Regions from separate parts of the Burkholderia multivorans ATCC BAA-247 genome, predicted to be linked through region 2. Evidence: predicted binding sites of a transcription regulator. Region 2 holds the regulator's gene; the other holds the start of a gene.

Region 1 (7,826 bases), 410 kb from region 2:
GCGCGCCGGACAGCGACACCGTCACGCCGTTCAGCGCGCCCGGTGCGGTGCCCGACATCGTCAGCGTCGCGCCGGCGGCCGGGTCGTACGGCACGGGCGTCGTCGAGCTCGCGATCGTCACCGTCTGCGGCGGCGTGCCGGCGATCGTCACCGTCGTGCCGGCCGGGAAGCCCGACAGCGACTTCGTCGCCGCGTCGTAGGTCAGCGTCGTGGCCGGCACCTGATAGCCGGCGCCCACCGGCCCCTGCGTGATGGTCGCGGTGCCCGCGTTGGTCGACGCGGCCCACGTGACGACCGGCGACGCGGCAGCGATCGCGGAGCCGTTCGAGGTCGCGAGCTTGAAGCCGTCGAGTGCGCCGCGCGTCGGCAGCACGGTGAACTGGTCGCCGGCCTGCATCGTGCCGGACGACACCGAGAAGTCGAGCCCGCCGATCGAGCCGGGCATCGTGTTCGACGTGCCGACCACCGAGCCGGTCGCGCGGTCGGTCAGCGTATATTGCGTGCCGTCGAACGACAGCGTGTAGTCGCCGGTGGTCGGCTGCGACGCGTTCGAAAACGACACCGACAGCGTCGCGTCGCCCTGGTTGCGCGTGTCGGCATAGACGGTCGGCGCGCCGACCGCGAACAAGTTGCTGCCGACGTTGCCCGACAGATCGATGCCGAGCGCGTTCTGCGCGTTGACCTGCGCGGCGAAGCTGGCCGCGATCGCGCCGAGCTTCGCCTGCGCCGGATCGAGCGTCTGGCTGCGGAACGCGAGCAGGCCGCCGAGCGTGCCGCCGGACAGCGACGTGTCGGGCAGGTACTGGTTCGGGCCCGGCGGATTCGCGCCGGCGATGCCCTGCGACACGACGGTCAGCTCGCTCGGGTCGGACGGCGACGTGACGGTCGCGAGCTGATAGCTCTTGTCCGCGACGACGAGCGGCTGGCCGCCCGCGAGGAAGACGCTGTAGCCGTCGCTGTTGCGCACGACCTGCACGCCCGCGAGGCTCGACAGGTTCGACACCGCGAGGTCGCGCTGGTCCATCAGCTGGTTCGGCGGCTGCCCCTGGCTGCTCGCGGCGGCGATCTGCTGGTTCAGCTGCGCGATCTGCGCGGTGTAGGTGTTGATCTGCGACACGGCGCTCGTGAGCTGCGTGTTCACGCTCTGGCGCAGTGCGTCGTACTGCTGGCCGGCGGCCGTGATCTGGTCGGCGAGCGTCTGCGCGTTGCTCATCGCCGTCTGCCGCACCGTCGGGTCGGCCGCGTTGTTCGCGACGTTCTGCAGCCCCGTGAAGTAGTTCGTGATCGCGGTCGAAATGCCGGCGGTCGGGCTGCCGATGTAGTTGTTCAGCTGCGCGACGAGCGAATACCAGGTCGACAGCGCGCCGCTTTGCGTCTGCGCGGTGTTCAGCTGGTCGCTCAGGTACTGGCTGTACTGTCGCTGCACGGTAACGGTGTTCACGCCCTGCGGCAGATAACCGCTGCTCGTGTACTGGCCGCTCGCTTCCGCGTAGACGGGCCGCTCCACCGAATAGCCGGGCGTCGCGGCGTTGCTGATGTTCTGACCGGTCGTCGTGAGGCCCCAGAGCGCGGCGTTGAGGCCGCTGACGCCGAGGTTCATGAGTGTGTTGGACATGCGCGATCCTGATGAGCCGGCCGCGCTGCGGCCGCCGGGTTGCGTGACTCCCGGTATAACGGCCGCGGATCGAAAAAATTGAGAGAAAAATGGCCGCCCGACGCGCATGTCGCGCATCGGCCGCCGGCGCTGCCCGACGCGACACCGGCGAGCCTGCCGCGCGCCGTCGCGCGGCTCCCCGCGTCACGCGCGCGCGAGCGAGCGGCGCTTCATCTCGAGCTGCGTGATCAGCCGCTGCAGCGTGTTTTCGGCGCTGCCCGGCAGCGACAGGAAGCGAAAGCCGAGCTGATAGCGGCGCGCGCCGTTCGGCAGTTGCGTCGCGCGCTGCGACACGAGCTGCAGGTCGAGCGACAGCTTGCCGTGCCCGGTGAGCTCGAGCTCGACGTCCGGCAGCACCGTGCCGAGCGCGAGCGCCTCGACGCGTTCGTCGGCCGTGCGCAGCCCGACGCCGCCGAGCGACAGGTTGTGCACCTCGAACTGGAAGCGCTCGCCGTCCGGCAGCGCGCCGCGGCACAGGAACGGATCGACGACCGGCGCGTCCACACGGAAATACTCGCGGCGCTGGATGCACACGAGCACGTCGGGGAAATCGGCGACGAACGCCGGCAGCCCCTCGTAGCGCGTCTCGCGCGGCGTGCCGGTCGTGAATTCGACGCGCACGCCTTCGGGCGCGGCCGAGAACGCGCAATGCGCCGCGCCGAGAATGCTCGCGTTCTGTTCGGACAGCGCGCCCCAGTCGAACGTGAACGTGCGTGCGCCGACATCGACTTCCAGCAGGCGCGTGACGAGCTGGCCGCCCGGATACTCGACGGTCAGGAAATCGCCGCGGTTCACGAGATTGCGCAACTGGACGCCGATTTCCAGCGGATTGCGGCGGGCGTAGTCGGGGCCGGAGTGGCCCGAGTCCAGGCTCGGGTCCGTCGACGTTTCGATATTCATGGCTAGCCGGTCTTTCTTGTCATGGGCGCACGCGTAACCGGTGCGCGATAAAACCGGGCCAGAATACGGGGCCCGGACGCAGGTCTCTCACACTTAGCGGCAGTGCTGACCGAAAGTTTAGATCGATTTGCCGAATTTTTTTGCGCAAACGTTGAAACCGCGCGCGGCGGGGTGCCGGGCGCGGTTCGTCGGAGGCCAAAGCGTCAGCGATTCGTCAGCCGATCTGCTGCATGATCGAAATCAGCTTTTTCGCGTAGTTCGGGTCCGTCGCATAGCCGGCCTTCTGCATCCCCTGCGCAAAGCCCTCGACGCTGCGGCTCGCGCTCAGCACGCCCGCATAACGCGGATTGTTCTTCAGCAGGTTCGCGTAGTCGGTCATCGCGTGCTCGTACGAGTCGTACGCGCGGAACTTCGCGACGACGCGCCGCGGCGTGCCGTTCACGTATTCGGTCGTCAGCGCCGATACCGTGCGGCCGGTCCAGCCGCGCGTCGCCTTGATGCCGAACACGTTGTAGCTGGTCGAGCCGTCGGCCGCGCGGATCTCGCGCTTGCCCCAGCCCGATTCGAGCGCCGCCTGGCCGACGATGAAGCGCGCCGGAATGCCGGTCGCCGCGCTCGCCGCCTCTGCGGGGCCGGCGAGGCGGTCGACGAACGCGTCCGCGTCCGGCGCACCGGTCGCGCCCTTCAGCGGCGGCGTCAGCGCGCTGCCGGCCGAATAGCCGCGCGCGCGCGACAGGCCGCCGTTGTTCGCCGCCGCGTTCGCATAGGCGTTCGCCATCGCGCTCATCGCGGCGAGGCTGCCTTCGTTGCCGACCGCGCCGAGGCCGGCGCCGAGATCGCCCGCCGCGCCGGCGCCCGCGCCCTGCCCGGCGTTGCGCATCAGCTGCTTCATCAGCGCGTCGGCGACGCCGATCCCGCGCGACGACATCTGCTGCGCGAGCTGCTGGTCGAGCATCGACGTGTACATCTTCGACGTATGCGAGTCGAACAGCCCGCCTTCGGGCGTCGCATCGCGCATGCTCTTCAGCATCATCTGCGTGAACATCGCGTCGAACTGGCCTGCGACCGCCTTCGCGCCGCCCTGCGGCGACTGCTTCGCCTGCGCGCGCAGCGCGTCGAAGCCCTGCACGTCGAGCGCGAAGCGCTGCGTGAGGTCGGTGGTACCGGGGAAATTCGCCATTTAGATGATCTCCAGGTCCGCGCGCAGCGCACCGGCCGCCTTCATCGCCTGCAGGATCGACATCAGGTCGGCCGGCGTCGCGCCGAGCGTGTTCAGCGCCTTCACGACGTCCGCGAGATTCGCGCCGGCCGTCACCATCTTCAGCGCGCCGTTGTCCTGCTTGAGCTGGATCTGCGACTGCTGCGCGACGACCGTCTGCCCGTTCGAGAACGGCCCCGGCTGCGACACGACCGGCTGCGTGTTGACGACCACCGACAGGTTGCCGTGCGCGACCGCGCAGCTTTGCAGCGTGACCATCTGGTTCATCACGATCGAGCCCGTGCGCGCGTTCAGGATCACCTTCGCGGCCGCCTTGTCGGGGCTCACGTCGAGGTTCTGCAGCCGCGCCATGAACGCGACCTGCTGCGCGGGATCGGCCGGCGCGGCGAGCTGGATCGTCCGCCCGTCGAGCGCGGTCGCGACGCCCGGACCGAAGCTCGAATTGACGGCCGCGACGATGCGCTGCGCGGTGCCGTAGTCCATGTCGTTGAGCTGCAGCTGCAGCATCCCGTTCATCTGCGCGAGCGCGTTCGGCACCGAGCGCTCGACGATCGCACCGCCGACGATGCGTCCGGCCGCGAGCTGGTTCACCTGCACACGGCTGCCGTTCGCGCTCGCGCCGGCGCCGCCGACCGCCATGTTGCCCTGCGCGAGCGCGTACACCTGCCCGTCCGCGCCCTTCAGCGGCGTGAGCAGCAGCGTGCCGCCGCGCAGGCTCTTCGCGTTGCCGAGCGACGACACGGTCACGTCGAGCGCCTCGCCCGGCCGCGCGAACGGCGGCAGCGTCGCGGTCACCATCACGGCCGCGACGTTCTTCAGTTGCATGTTGTTCAGCGACGACGTGCCGCCGTTCGCGGAGCCGTTGTTGATCGAGATGCCGAGGTTCGCGAGCATGTTCGCGAGCGTCTGCGTCGTGAACGGCGTCTGCATCGTCTGGTCGCCGGTGCCGTCGAGGCCGACGACGAGCCCGTAGCCGATCAGCGGGTTGTCGCGCACGCCCTGGATCTGCGCAAGGTCCTTCAGCCGCTCCGCATGCGCCGCGGGCGCGCCGAGCGCGCCTGCGACGGCGATCAGCAGGCCGGCGGCCGCGGCCGGCACGCGCGACGAGAGGCGGCGCAATACGGTGTCGTGCATCGTCTTCACCACGGCGCGATGTTCAGGAAGAAGCGCTGCAGCCAGCCCATCGTCTCGGCCTCGTTGATGTAGCCCTTCGCCGAGTATTCGATCCGCGCGTCGGCGACCTGCGTCGAGTACACCGAGTTCGACCCGGAGATCGTGTTCGGATTGACGACGCCCGAGAAGCGCACGAATTCGTTGCCCTGGTTGATCAGCATCTGCTTTTCGCCGCTGACGACGAGGTTGCCGTTCGGCAGCACGTTCGTGACGGTCACCGTGATCGTGCCGTTGAACGTGTTCGCCGCGCTCGCGCCGCCGGTCGCCGCGAACTTGTTGGTGCCGGCCGCCGACAGGTTCGCCTTGCTGAACAGCCCGCCGAGGAAGCCGGCGGTCGGCACGTTGAAGTCGGTGTTGCCTTGCCGGTTCGTGTTCGCGCCCGACGATTTCGTCGCGTTGATGTTCTCCGCGATCACGATCGTCAGGATGTCGCCGATGTTGCGCGGCCGCTGATCCTCGAACAGCGGCCGGCCCGCGTAGCCGGGATTGAAGATCGAACCCGGCGCCTGCATCGATACCGGGAGCGGCGGCTGCGCGGTCATCGGCTGCTGGACGATCGGCTCGCGCGGAATCTGCGCGCAACCGGCGAGCGCCGCCGCCGCGAGCGCGCAGGCGGCGCGGACGGCGGCGGGCGGGAGAAGGCGAACCTGCTTCATGGCAACGACTCGGTCCGGTTAGCTCTTCATCTGCGTGACGGTCTGCAGCATCTGGTCGGACGTCGTCACCGCCTTGCTGTTGATCTCGTACGCACGCTGCGTCTGGATCATGTTCACCAGTTCCTGCACGACGTTCACGTTCGACGCCTCGACGTAGCCCTGATTGAGCGTGCCCGCGCCGTTCAGCCCCGGCTGCGACACGTTCGGCGCGCCCGACGACGTCGTCTCCGCGAACAGGTTCTCGCCCTTCGCCTCGAGGCCGGCCGGGTTGATGAAGGTCGCGATCTGCAGCGAGCCGATCTGCACCGCGTTGCTCGAGCCCGGCTGCGTGACCGACACGACGCCGTCCTTGCCGATCGTCAGCGACGTCGCGTTCTGCGGCACCGTGATCGCCGGCAGGATCTGATAGCCGCTCGACGTGACGAGCTGGCCCTGCGCGTTGGTCTGGAACGAGCCGTCGCGCGTGTACGCGTTCGTGCCGTCCGGCATCAGCACCTGGAAGAAGCCCGCGCCGTTGATCGCGACGTCCTTCGAGTTGCCGGTCTGCGTGAGGCTGCCCTGCGTGTAGAGCCGCTCGGTCGCGACCTGCTGCACGCCGGTGCCGAGCTGCAGCCCGGACGGCAGTTCGGTCTGCTGCGTCGAGTTCGCGCCCGGCTGGCGGATCGTCTGGTACAGCAGATCCTCGAACACCGCGCGCGAGCCCTTGAAGCCGTTGGTGCTGACGTTCGCGAGGTTGTTCGAGATCACGTCCATCTGCGCCTGCTGCGCGTTCATGCCGGTAGCGGCGATATAAAGCGAACGATTCACTTGTCAGGTTCTCCTGCGGGGGGCTGGCGCGGCTCGCTCAGCTGAAGTTGAGCAACTGGTTCGCCGACTGCTCGTTCTGGTCGGCCGTCTGGATCAGCTTCGACTGAAGCTGGAATGCGCGCGCGTTGTCGATCATCGCGACCATCGCGGTGACCGGATTCACGTTGCTGCCTTCGAGCGAATTCGGCACGACCGCGACGTTCGGATCGGCGTCGGCCGGATTGCCGTCGGCGGTGCGGAACAGGCCGTCGTTGCCGCGCACGAGCGCGGCCGGATCGGGATTGACGAGCTTCATCTGATCGACGATCGCGACGGCCGTCGGTGGATCGCCCGGCATCAGCGCGGACACCGTGCCGTCCTTGCCGATCGTCACTTCCGCATTCGGCGGCACCGAGATCGGGCCGCCGTTGCCGACCACCGGCAGGTTGCTCGCGTTCACGAGCTGGCCGTTCTGGTCGACGTGCAGGTTGCCCGCGCGCGTGTACGCCTCGCTGCCGTCCGGCAGCTGCACCGACAGCCAGCCGGGGCCCTGCACCGCGACGTCGAGCGGGTTGCCGGTGCGCGTGATCGGGCCCGGCGCGAAGTCGGCGCCCGGCGTCGACGCGAGCACGTAGGTGCGCGTCGTGTTCGGATCGATCGCGCTGCCGTCGCCGAAATTCATCGGCACCGCGCGGTAGGTCGCGAGCTGTGCGCGAAAGCCCGTCGTCGACGCGTTCGCGAGGTTGTTCGCGACGATCGCCTGCTGGTCGAGCGACTGCGACGCGCCGGTCATCGCCGTATAGATCAGTCGGTCCATGGCTGCCCGTTATCCGCGCGTTACAGATTGATCAGCGTCTGGTCGACGGTCTGCTGCGTCTTGATCGTCTGCGCGTTCGCCTGGTAGTTGCGCTGCGCGGTGATCAGGTTCACGAGCTGCGACGTGAGGTCGACGTTCGAGTTCTCGAGCGCGCTGCCCTGCAGCGTGCCGTGGTTCGTGCTGCCCGGCACCGAGATCTGCGGGACGCCCGACGCGGCCGTCTCGGCGTACTGGTTGCCGCCGATGTTGACGAGCCCGTTCGGGTTGTTGAAGTTCGCGAGCGCGATCTGGCCGAGCACGGCGGTCTGCCCGTTCGAGTAGTTGCCGGTGAGCTTGCCGTCGGTGCCGATCGTAAAGGTCGTCAGCGTGCCGCTCGCGTAGCCGTCCTGCGCGAGATTGTTCACGCCGTCCTTGCCGCCGTACTGCGTGGTGCCGGTCAGGTCGAGCGTCAGCGTCTGCGGCGTCGCGGAGCCGTCGGTGTTCGGCACCGTGAACTGGAACTGGCCGAGCGCCGCGGTCGGCGTGGCGGGCGAGCCCGTCGTCGTGCCCGAGATCGCGCCCGACGAATCGAACTGGATCGTACCGAGATCGTTCGTCGTGCCGCCCTGCACGCCCGCATAC
Region 2 (7,826 bases):
GCTTGAACGGACCTTCCTTCTGCACGCCGATGTACGCGGCCTGCTCGTCCGACAGCGTCGACAGCTGCGCGCCGATGCGCGCGAGGTGCAGACGCGCGACCTTCTCGTCGAGATGCTTCGGCAGCACGTAGACCTTGTTCTCGTACTGGTCGCCGCGCGTGAACAGTTCGATCTGCGCGAGCGTCTGGTTCGCGAACGAGTTCGACATCACGAACGACGGGTGGCCGGTCGCGCAGCCGAGGTTCACGAGGCGGCCTTCGGCCAGCAGGATGATGCGCTTGCCGTCCGGGAAGATGATGTGGTCGACCTGCGGCTTGATGTTTTCCCACTGGTACTGGCGCGTCGACGCGACGTCGATTTCCGAATCGAAGTGGCCGATGTTGCAGACGATCGCGTTGTGACGCATCGCCTTCATGTGATCGTGCGTGATCACGTGATAGTTGCCGGTCGCGGTCACGAAGATGTCGGCCTTGTCGGCCGCGTATTCCATCGTCACGACGCGGTAGCCTTCCATCGCCGCCTGCAGCGCGCAGATCGGATCGATTTCGGTAACCCACACGGTCGCGCCAAGGCCGCGCAGCGACTGCGCGCAGCCCTTGCCCACGTCGCCGTAGCCGGCGACGACCGCGACCTTGCCCGCGATCATCACGTCGGTCGCACGCTTGATGCCGTCGACGAGCGACTCGCGGCAGCCGTACAGGTTGTCGAACTTCGACTTCGTGACCGAATCGTTCACGTTGAACGCCGGGAACGGCAGGCGGCCGTCCTTTTCCATCTGGTACAGGCGGTGCACGCCGGTCGTCGTTTCTTCGGTCACGCCCTTGATGTGCGCGAGGCGCTTCGAGTACCAGTTCGCGTCGATGTCGAGGTGGCGCGCGATCGACTTGTACAGCGCGACTTCTTCCTCGTTGGTCGGCTTCGCGATCACCGAGCGATCCTTCTCGGCCTTCGCGCCGAGGATCAGCAGCAGCGTCGCATCGCCGCCGTCGTCGAGGATCATGTTCGCGAATTCGCCGTTCGGCCATTCGAAGATACGGTGCGAGAACTCCCAGTATTCGTCGAGCGATTCGCCCTTGAACGCGAACACCGGCGTGCCGGCCTCGACGATCGCGGCGGCCGCGTGGTCCTGCGTCGAGAAGATGTTGCACGATGCCCAGCGCACGTCGGCGCCGAGCGCCTTCAGCGTCTCGATCAGCACGCCGGTCTGGATCGTCATGTGCAGCGAGCCGGCGATGCGCGCGCCCTTCAGCGGCTGCTGCGCCTTGTATTCGTCGCGGATCTGCACGAGGCCCGGCATTTCGGTCTCGGCGATGTTCAGCTCCTTGCGGCCCCAGCCGGCAAGTGCCATGTCGGCGACGACGTAATCCTGGGAAGCTTTCGAATCGATAACGGCGCTCATCACGCCCTCCTTTCTAAAAAAGTTCTAGAAATTGATGACGTGAGCGCCGTTCAGGAGGCGGGCCGGCGCGAATGTCGCCGCACGGCTGCCTGGTGAAGCCTTCCGAGCCTGGCGGACGCAGAAGGTCCGTCGCAACGCTCCTCGGAAAACGGCTGCGATTGTAGCAAATCGCGACGGAAATTTCTTGCGTCGGCCGCGTCGATCGCCGTCGCGACGGGCGCGCAGAGCGAAGCGCGCCCCTTTATCGAGATGCGCGCGGGCGCTCTGGGTCGCGATGCTCGCACGCGCGATCGGCTGGCCGATCGATCGGGAGACTCGTGCTGCCGACGCGGTCGCACCGATTCTCGACGCGCGCAATCTCACCATGCTGCAGTTGAGCAGGCCGCGTCCGATCGAGGAACGGCCGGGCGAACGGCGCGATGCGCCGCCGGCCGCGCGCGCTTCAGCTTTCCGCGCCGACCCACGCCTGCTCGCGCAGCCGCGCGCGCAATCGCGCGACCGCCTGGCTATGCAGCTGGCACACGCGCGATTCGCTGACCTCGAGCACGGCGCCGATCTCGCGCAGATTCAGTCCGCGCTCGTAGTAGAGCGACATCAGCAGCTTCTCGCGCTCGGGCAGCCGCTCGATCGCCTCGACGAGCGCGCCGCGCAGATGCTCGTCGAGCAGCGCCGACAACGGATCGGCGTGATCGACGCGATAGCGGTCGAGGAACGGCTCGTCGTCGGCCGCACGGTCGAAATCCTCGTAGTAGATGAGCTGGCTGCCGTGCAGGTCCTGCAGCATCGCCTGGTATTCGTCGAGCGGCATGTTCAGGTGCTGCGCGATCTCGGCCTCGCTCGCGGCGCGGCCGAGCCGCTGCTCGACCTGGTGCACCGCGAGTTCGACCTCGCGCGAGGTCTTGCGCAGGCTGCGCGGCAGCCAGTCGTTGCTGCGCAGCTCGTCGAGCATCGCGCCGCGGATCCGCTGCGTCGCGTAGGTCTCGAACTGCGCGCCCTGATCTTCCTTGTAGCGGCCGGCCGCATCCATCAACCCGATCATGCCGGCCTGGATCAGGTCGTCGAGATCGACGCTCGCCGGCATCTTCGCGACGAGCTGCAGCCCGAGACGACGCACGAGCGGCGCGTACTGCGCGAGCACGTCGGCCTGCGAGATCTTTCCCTGAGCGTTGTACATCATGGCTCTCTCCTTCCGGTGGCGCTCATGCGGCGTGCGCCGCGCCCGTCCGGTACGACGGCTGCCCGCCCGCGCGCAGCTCGCGCGCGGAACCTGTGCCCGCACGCGGGCGCATCGGCCAGTACAGCAGGTCGGCCGCGATCTTTCGGTAGTCGCGCGCCGCGGGCGACGACGGAAACGCGTCGACCGCGGAGCGCGTCAGTGCACGCGCGTGCTCGACGAGCGGATCGGCGCTCACGCAGCCGGCATCGGCGATCGACACGGTCAGATAGCGGCTCGCGACGCCCGCGAGATTGTCGAGCGCGGTCTTCGCATCGGCATGGCTGCCGACGTGGTTCACGAGCACGCGGAACTGCGCGGTCGCGTGCGCGAAATGCAGCCGCTTCATGCACGCGTACGCTTCGGTGATCGCGTGCGCGGCCACGCGCGTGACGATCAGCACGTCGTGCGCTTCGCGCGCGAGCGTCGACAGCGTGCCGTCGGCGCCGCGCTGCGCGTCGATCAGCACGATGTCGGCCGGGCCGTCGACGAAGTCGCTCAGCTGCGCATCGCCGTAGCCCGCTCGCGCGGCCTGCGCGCTCGCGCACAGCCAGAAACCGGCGGCGACGCGCGTGCGCTCGCCGTCGCGCAGCCATGCGCCGGCGAGCGTCGCGGCGGCCGAATGCACGTCCGCGCGCTCGTCGACGACGAGCACGTCCTTGCCGAGCGCCGCGAGCGCGGCAGCGACGTTCACGACGGTCGACGTGCAGCCGACGCCGGTCGGCCCGCCCGTCACCGCGACGATGCGCGAACCGCGCCCGGCCAGCAGGCGCCGCAGTCCTTCGGCCTGGTCGATCGTTCGTTTATCCAAATCGCACCTCGTGCAGATCGGCGGCCGCGCGGGCGGTCAGCGCGGACAGCAGCAGCGGCATGTCGTCGTCCTGCGGGACGAACGGCGAGCCGTCGCGCGGCACGCAGAACGCGCTCTTCAGCAGGAAGCGCGTGGTCGCGACGTACAGGTTTTCCGGCACCTTCTGGCCGGTCGACACGTAGTGCACGGGCAGCTTGTAGCGGATCACGGTGTCGAGCGCGCCGCCGAGATGCGTCGCCTCGTCGAGCTTCGTCAGAATGCAGCCGGCCAGGTCAGGCCCGGCCAGGTCGGGCCCCGCGAGATCGGCGCGGTCGCCGGCGCTGCGATACGCCTGCACGACTTCGTTGAGCGTGTCGCCGTGGCTCGTCGCGTTGAGCAGCAGCAGCCGCTGCACCGGCGTGCTCGCGCCGTGCAGCATCGCGATCTGGTCGGACACCGCGCGGTCGCGCTGGCTCATCCCGATCGTGTCGATCAGCACGATGTGCTTGTTGCGCAGCTCGGACAGCGCGAGCGACAGATCGCCGGCGTCCTTCACGGCGTGGACCGGCACGCCGAGGATCTTGCCGAAGATGCGCAGCTGCTCGTGGCCGCCGATCCGGTAGCTGTCGGTCGTCAGCAGCGCGACCTTGCTCGCGCCGAAGCGCATCACGCAGCGTGCGGCGAGCTTCGCGGTCGTGGTCGTCTTGCCGACGCCGGTCGGCCCCATCAGCGCGAATACGCCGCCGCGCTCCATCAGTGCGTCCTCGCTGCCGAGCACCGGCAGGTTCGCGGCGAGCACCGACTGCGCCCATTCGAGCGCCGCGTCGAACGTCTGCGCACCGTCGCCGGCCGGTAGACGATCGACGAGCATCCGCACGAGCTGCGCGGAAAAACCGGCGGCGAACAGATGCTTCGACAGTGCGCCGTGCACCGGGCTGCGGCGTTGACGGTCGTGCCACATCAGGTTGTCGAACTGCGCTTCCATCATCCCGCGCAGCGCGCCGAGCTCGTGCATCACCGTGTCGTTGACGATGCGCTCGACGCCGGACTTCACCGCGTCGGCGACGGCAGCCGCCGTATCGGCGGACAGCCGCGCGCGGTCGGCCGCTTTCGCGGCAGCCGCGTCGGTCGTGCGCGCGGCGGCCGGCGCGCGCCGTTCCGCCTCGCGTGCGACATCGCGCATCCAGTCGGGCGACGCCGCGGGCGCTGCGTCCTGCGGCGCGTGTGCGGCGCCGGCCGACGCGGCGGGCGCGGTTTGCGTACGGGCGCGCAGCGCATCGCGCTGCTGCGTCAGGCGTTTCGCGTGCTCGACGAGCCATGCGGCCGGTTCGCCGCTCGCGGCGGGCGCCGCCGCATGTGCCGGCGCCGGCGCAGCGGCATTCGCGCGCACCGCGCCCGGCTCGTCCGCGGCCGGCGCGGCAGGGCCGGCGGCCGCCTGCGTCGTATCGGCGCTCGCGCCGAACACCGACGAGAACACGTCCGGCAGCCCGTGTTCGTCCGTCGCATACGGATTCGCGACCGCGCGTGCGGGCGCGGCGGGCCGCGCGACGATACCGGGCACGGCGGCCGCGGGCACGGCGGCGGGCAGCGCCGATTCCGGCAGGCGCGCTCGCACGGCAGCGGCGGCCGACGGTGCGACCGCGGCCAGTTCGGCGTCGGCGAGTGCGACGATTTCGACGCTGCCGTCATCGAGCGCGCGGTTCGACAGCACGACGGCGTCGGCGCCCAGCGCCTCGCGCACCAGACGAAGCGCGTCGCGGCTCGTCGCGCCGGTGAATTTGCGAATGTTCAAGCGGAACCCCCGATGACGTTAACAACCTTGATCGTGCGTGTATCCGGCACTTCCGCATACGACAGCACTTTCAATTGCGGCAGGCTGCGGCGCAGGAAGCGCGCAAGCATCGCGCGCAACGCGTGCTGCACGAGCAGCACGGGCGGCAGCCCGAGATTCTGTTGACGCAGCATCGCCTGTTGCGTGCCGGTCAGAAGCGTGTTCGCGAGGCCGGGCTCGAGGCCCGGATTCGCGCCGGTCGCGAGCGCCTGCGACAGCACGCGCTCGAGATTCGCGTCGAGCCCCATCACCTGCATGTCGCCCGTGCCCGGATACCACTGCTGCGTGATCGCGCGGCCGAGCGCGAGGCGCACGGCGGCCGTGATCTCGTATGCGTCGCCGCGGCCCGCATGCTCGGACACGGCCTCGAGGATCGTGCGCATGTCGCGGATCGGCACGCCTTCGTCGAGCAGGTTCTGCAGCACCTTTTGCAGCGTCGTCAGCGAGACCGTCTTCGGCACCAGATCCTCGACGAGCGACGGCGCGTCCTTGCCGGTGCGCTCGACGAGCGCCTGCACTTCCTGCCGGCCGAGCAGCTCGGCCGCGTGCTGGACGACCAGATGGTTCAGGTGCGTCGCGACCACGGTGCTCGCATCGACGACCGTGTAGCCGTACACCTGCGCCTGCTCGCGCATCGCGACGTCGATCCACACGGCGGGCAGCCCGAACGCCGGATCCTGCGTCGCGGCGCCCGGCAGCGCGGCCGTCACCTGCCCCGGATTGATCGCGAGCCACTGGCCCGGAAACACTTCGCCCGTGCCGATCTCGACGCCCTTCAGCGCGATCCGGTACGCGTTCGGACGCAGTTCGAGGTTGTCGCGGATATGGATCACCGGCGGCAGGAAGCCGATTTCCTGCGCGAATTTCTTGCGGATGCTCTTGATCCGCTTGAGCAGCTCGCCGTCGCTGTTGCGATCGACGAGCGGAATCAGCCGATAGCCGACTTCGAGGCCGAGCGGATCGATCAGCTGCACGTCGTCCCACGTCGCTTCGTGGCTGTCGGACGGCAGCGCGGCGGGCGGTGCGATCTCGGTCACGTCGCCGGCCGCCTTGCGTGCGGCCGCGCGCTTCGTCTGCGTGCGCGCAAGCCAGATCGCGCCGGCGCCGAGCGCGAGAAACGCGAAGTGCGGCATGCCGGGGATCAGCCCCATCAGCACGATGATCGCGCCGGTGATCGTCAGCACGCGCGGGTTCGTGAACAGCTGGCCGGTGATCTGCGTGCCGATGTCCTCGTCGGTCGCGACGCGCGACACGATCACGCCGGCCGCGGTCGAGATCACGAGCGACGGAATCTGCGCGACGAGGCCGTCGCCGATCGTCAGCAGCGTGTAGTTCTTGCCCGCGGCCGCGAAGCTCATGTCGTGCTGGATCATCCCGACGATCAGGCCGCCGATCACGTTGATCGCCATGATGATCAGGCCGGCGATCGCATCGCCGCGCACGAACTTCGACGCGCCGTCCATCGAGCCGTAGAACTCGGCCTCCTGCGCGACGGCCTGGCGGCGCTTGCGCGCCTGCTCCTCGTTGATGAGGCCCGCGTTCAGATCGGCGTCGATCGCCATCTGCTTGCCGGGCATCGCGTCGAGCGTGAAGCGCGCGGACACTTCGGCGATGCGCCCCGCGCCCTTCGTGATCACCATGAAGTTGATGATCATCAGAATCACGAACACGACGATGCCGACCGCGAAATTGCCGCCGACGAGGAAGTGGCCGAAAGCCTCGATCACCTGGCCGGCCGCGTCCGGGCCCGTGTGGCCTTCGAGCAGCACGACGCGCGTCGACGCGACGTTCAGCGACAGCCGCAGCAGTGTCGAGAACAGCAGCACGCTCGGGAATGCCGCGAAGTCGAGCGGCTTCATCGTGTACATGCTGACGAGCAGCACCATCACCGACAGCGCGATGTTGAACGTGAACAGCAGATCCAGCAGCAGCGGCGGCAGCGGCAGGATCATCATCCCGAGGATCATGCAGATCAGGATCGGCCCGGCCAGCGCGCGCAGGTTGGTGCCGGCAAGCAGGTTCGCGCGCTTCGCGAAGAGCCCCGTGGTCGGCGTGCTCATGCGGCGCCTCCGTGCGTGCCGAGCGCGTCTTCGGCCTCGTCGCGCGCGTCGTCGGCGGACACCGTCGCGCCCTTGTCGAGCTCGGCCGGCACGTCGAGATCGACGGGCGCGGCCGGGAACGCGCCGCCTTCGGCGCGGAAGCGCTTGAGCTGATAGACCCACGCGAGCACTTCGGCGACGGCCGAATACAGCGCGCCCGGAATCTCGCGTTCGAGTTCGACGTTGTGATAGAGCGCCCGCGCGAGCGGCGGCGCTTCGAGCAGCGGCACGTTGTGCTCGGCCGCGAGCTCGCGGATGCGCGCGGCGACGAGGTTCACGCCCTTCGCGACGACCTTCGGCGCGCGCATCTCGCCGTCCGCGTACTGCAGCGCGACCGCGAAGTGCGTCGGGTTCGTGACGACGACGTCCGCCTTGGGCACGGCCGCCATCATCCGGCGACGCGCGATCGCGCGCTGCTGCTGGCGAATCCGCCCCTTCACGTGCGGATCGCCTTCGTTCTCGCGGTGTTCGCGCTTCACTTCTTCCTTCGTCAT

What was found. The regulator FliA, encoded in region 2, starts transcription of late flagellar genes. The targets are predictions, from matches to a motif close to CTAAAGTTTNNNNNNNNNNNGCCGNTA.
Region 1: the regulator FliA is predicted to act here: its motif matches at 1,672-1,698, upstream of flgK (flagellar hook-associated protein FlgK).

The regions. Positions count from the first base shown of each region.
Region 1 is NZ_CP009832.1:3,349,748-3,357,573, forward strand. Features, by position in the region: gene flgK (flagellar hook-associated protein FlgK) at 1-1,615, opposite strand, end outside; gene NP80_RS28025 (flagellar brake protein) at 1,799-2,554, opposite strand; gene flgJ (flagellar assembly peptidoglycan hydrolase FlgJ) at 2,769-3,734, opposite strand; gene NP80_RS28035 (flagellar basal body P-ring protein FlgI) at 3,735-4,907, opposite strand; gene flgH (flagellar basal body L-ring protein FlgH) at 4,913-5,602, opposite strand; gene flgG (flagellar basal-body rod protein FlgG) at 5,621-6,409, opposite strand; gene flgF (flagellar basal-body rod protein FlgF) at 6,447-7,205, opposite strand; gene flgE (flagellar hook protein FlgE) at 7,226-7,826, opposite strand, start outside.
Region 2 is NZ_CP009832.1:327,696-335,521, reverse strand. Features, by position in the region: gene ahcY (adenosylhomocysteinase) at 1-1,402, opposite strand, end outside; S-adenosyl-L-homocysteine riboswitch at 1,434-1,548, opposite strand; gene NP80_RS13955 (RNA polymerase sigma factor FliA) at 1,842-2,576, opposite strand; gene NP80_RS13950 (MinD/ParA family ATP-binding protein) at 2,599-3,423, opposite strand; gene flhF (flagellar biosynthesis GTPase FlhF) at 3,416-5,194, opposite strand; gene flhA (flagellar biosynthesis protein FlhA) at 5,191-7,293, opposite strand; gene flhB (flagellar biosynthesis protein FlhB) at 7,290-7,826, opposite strand, start outside.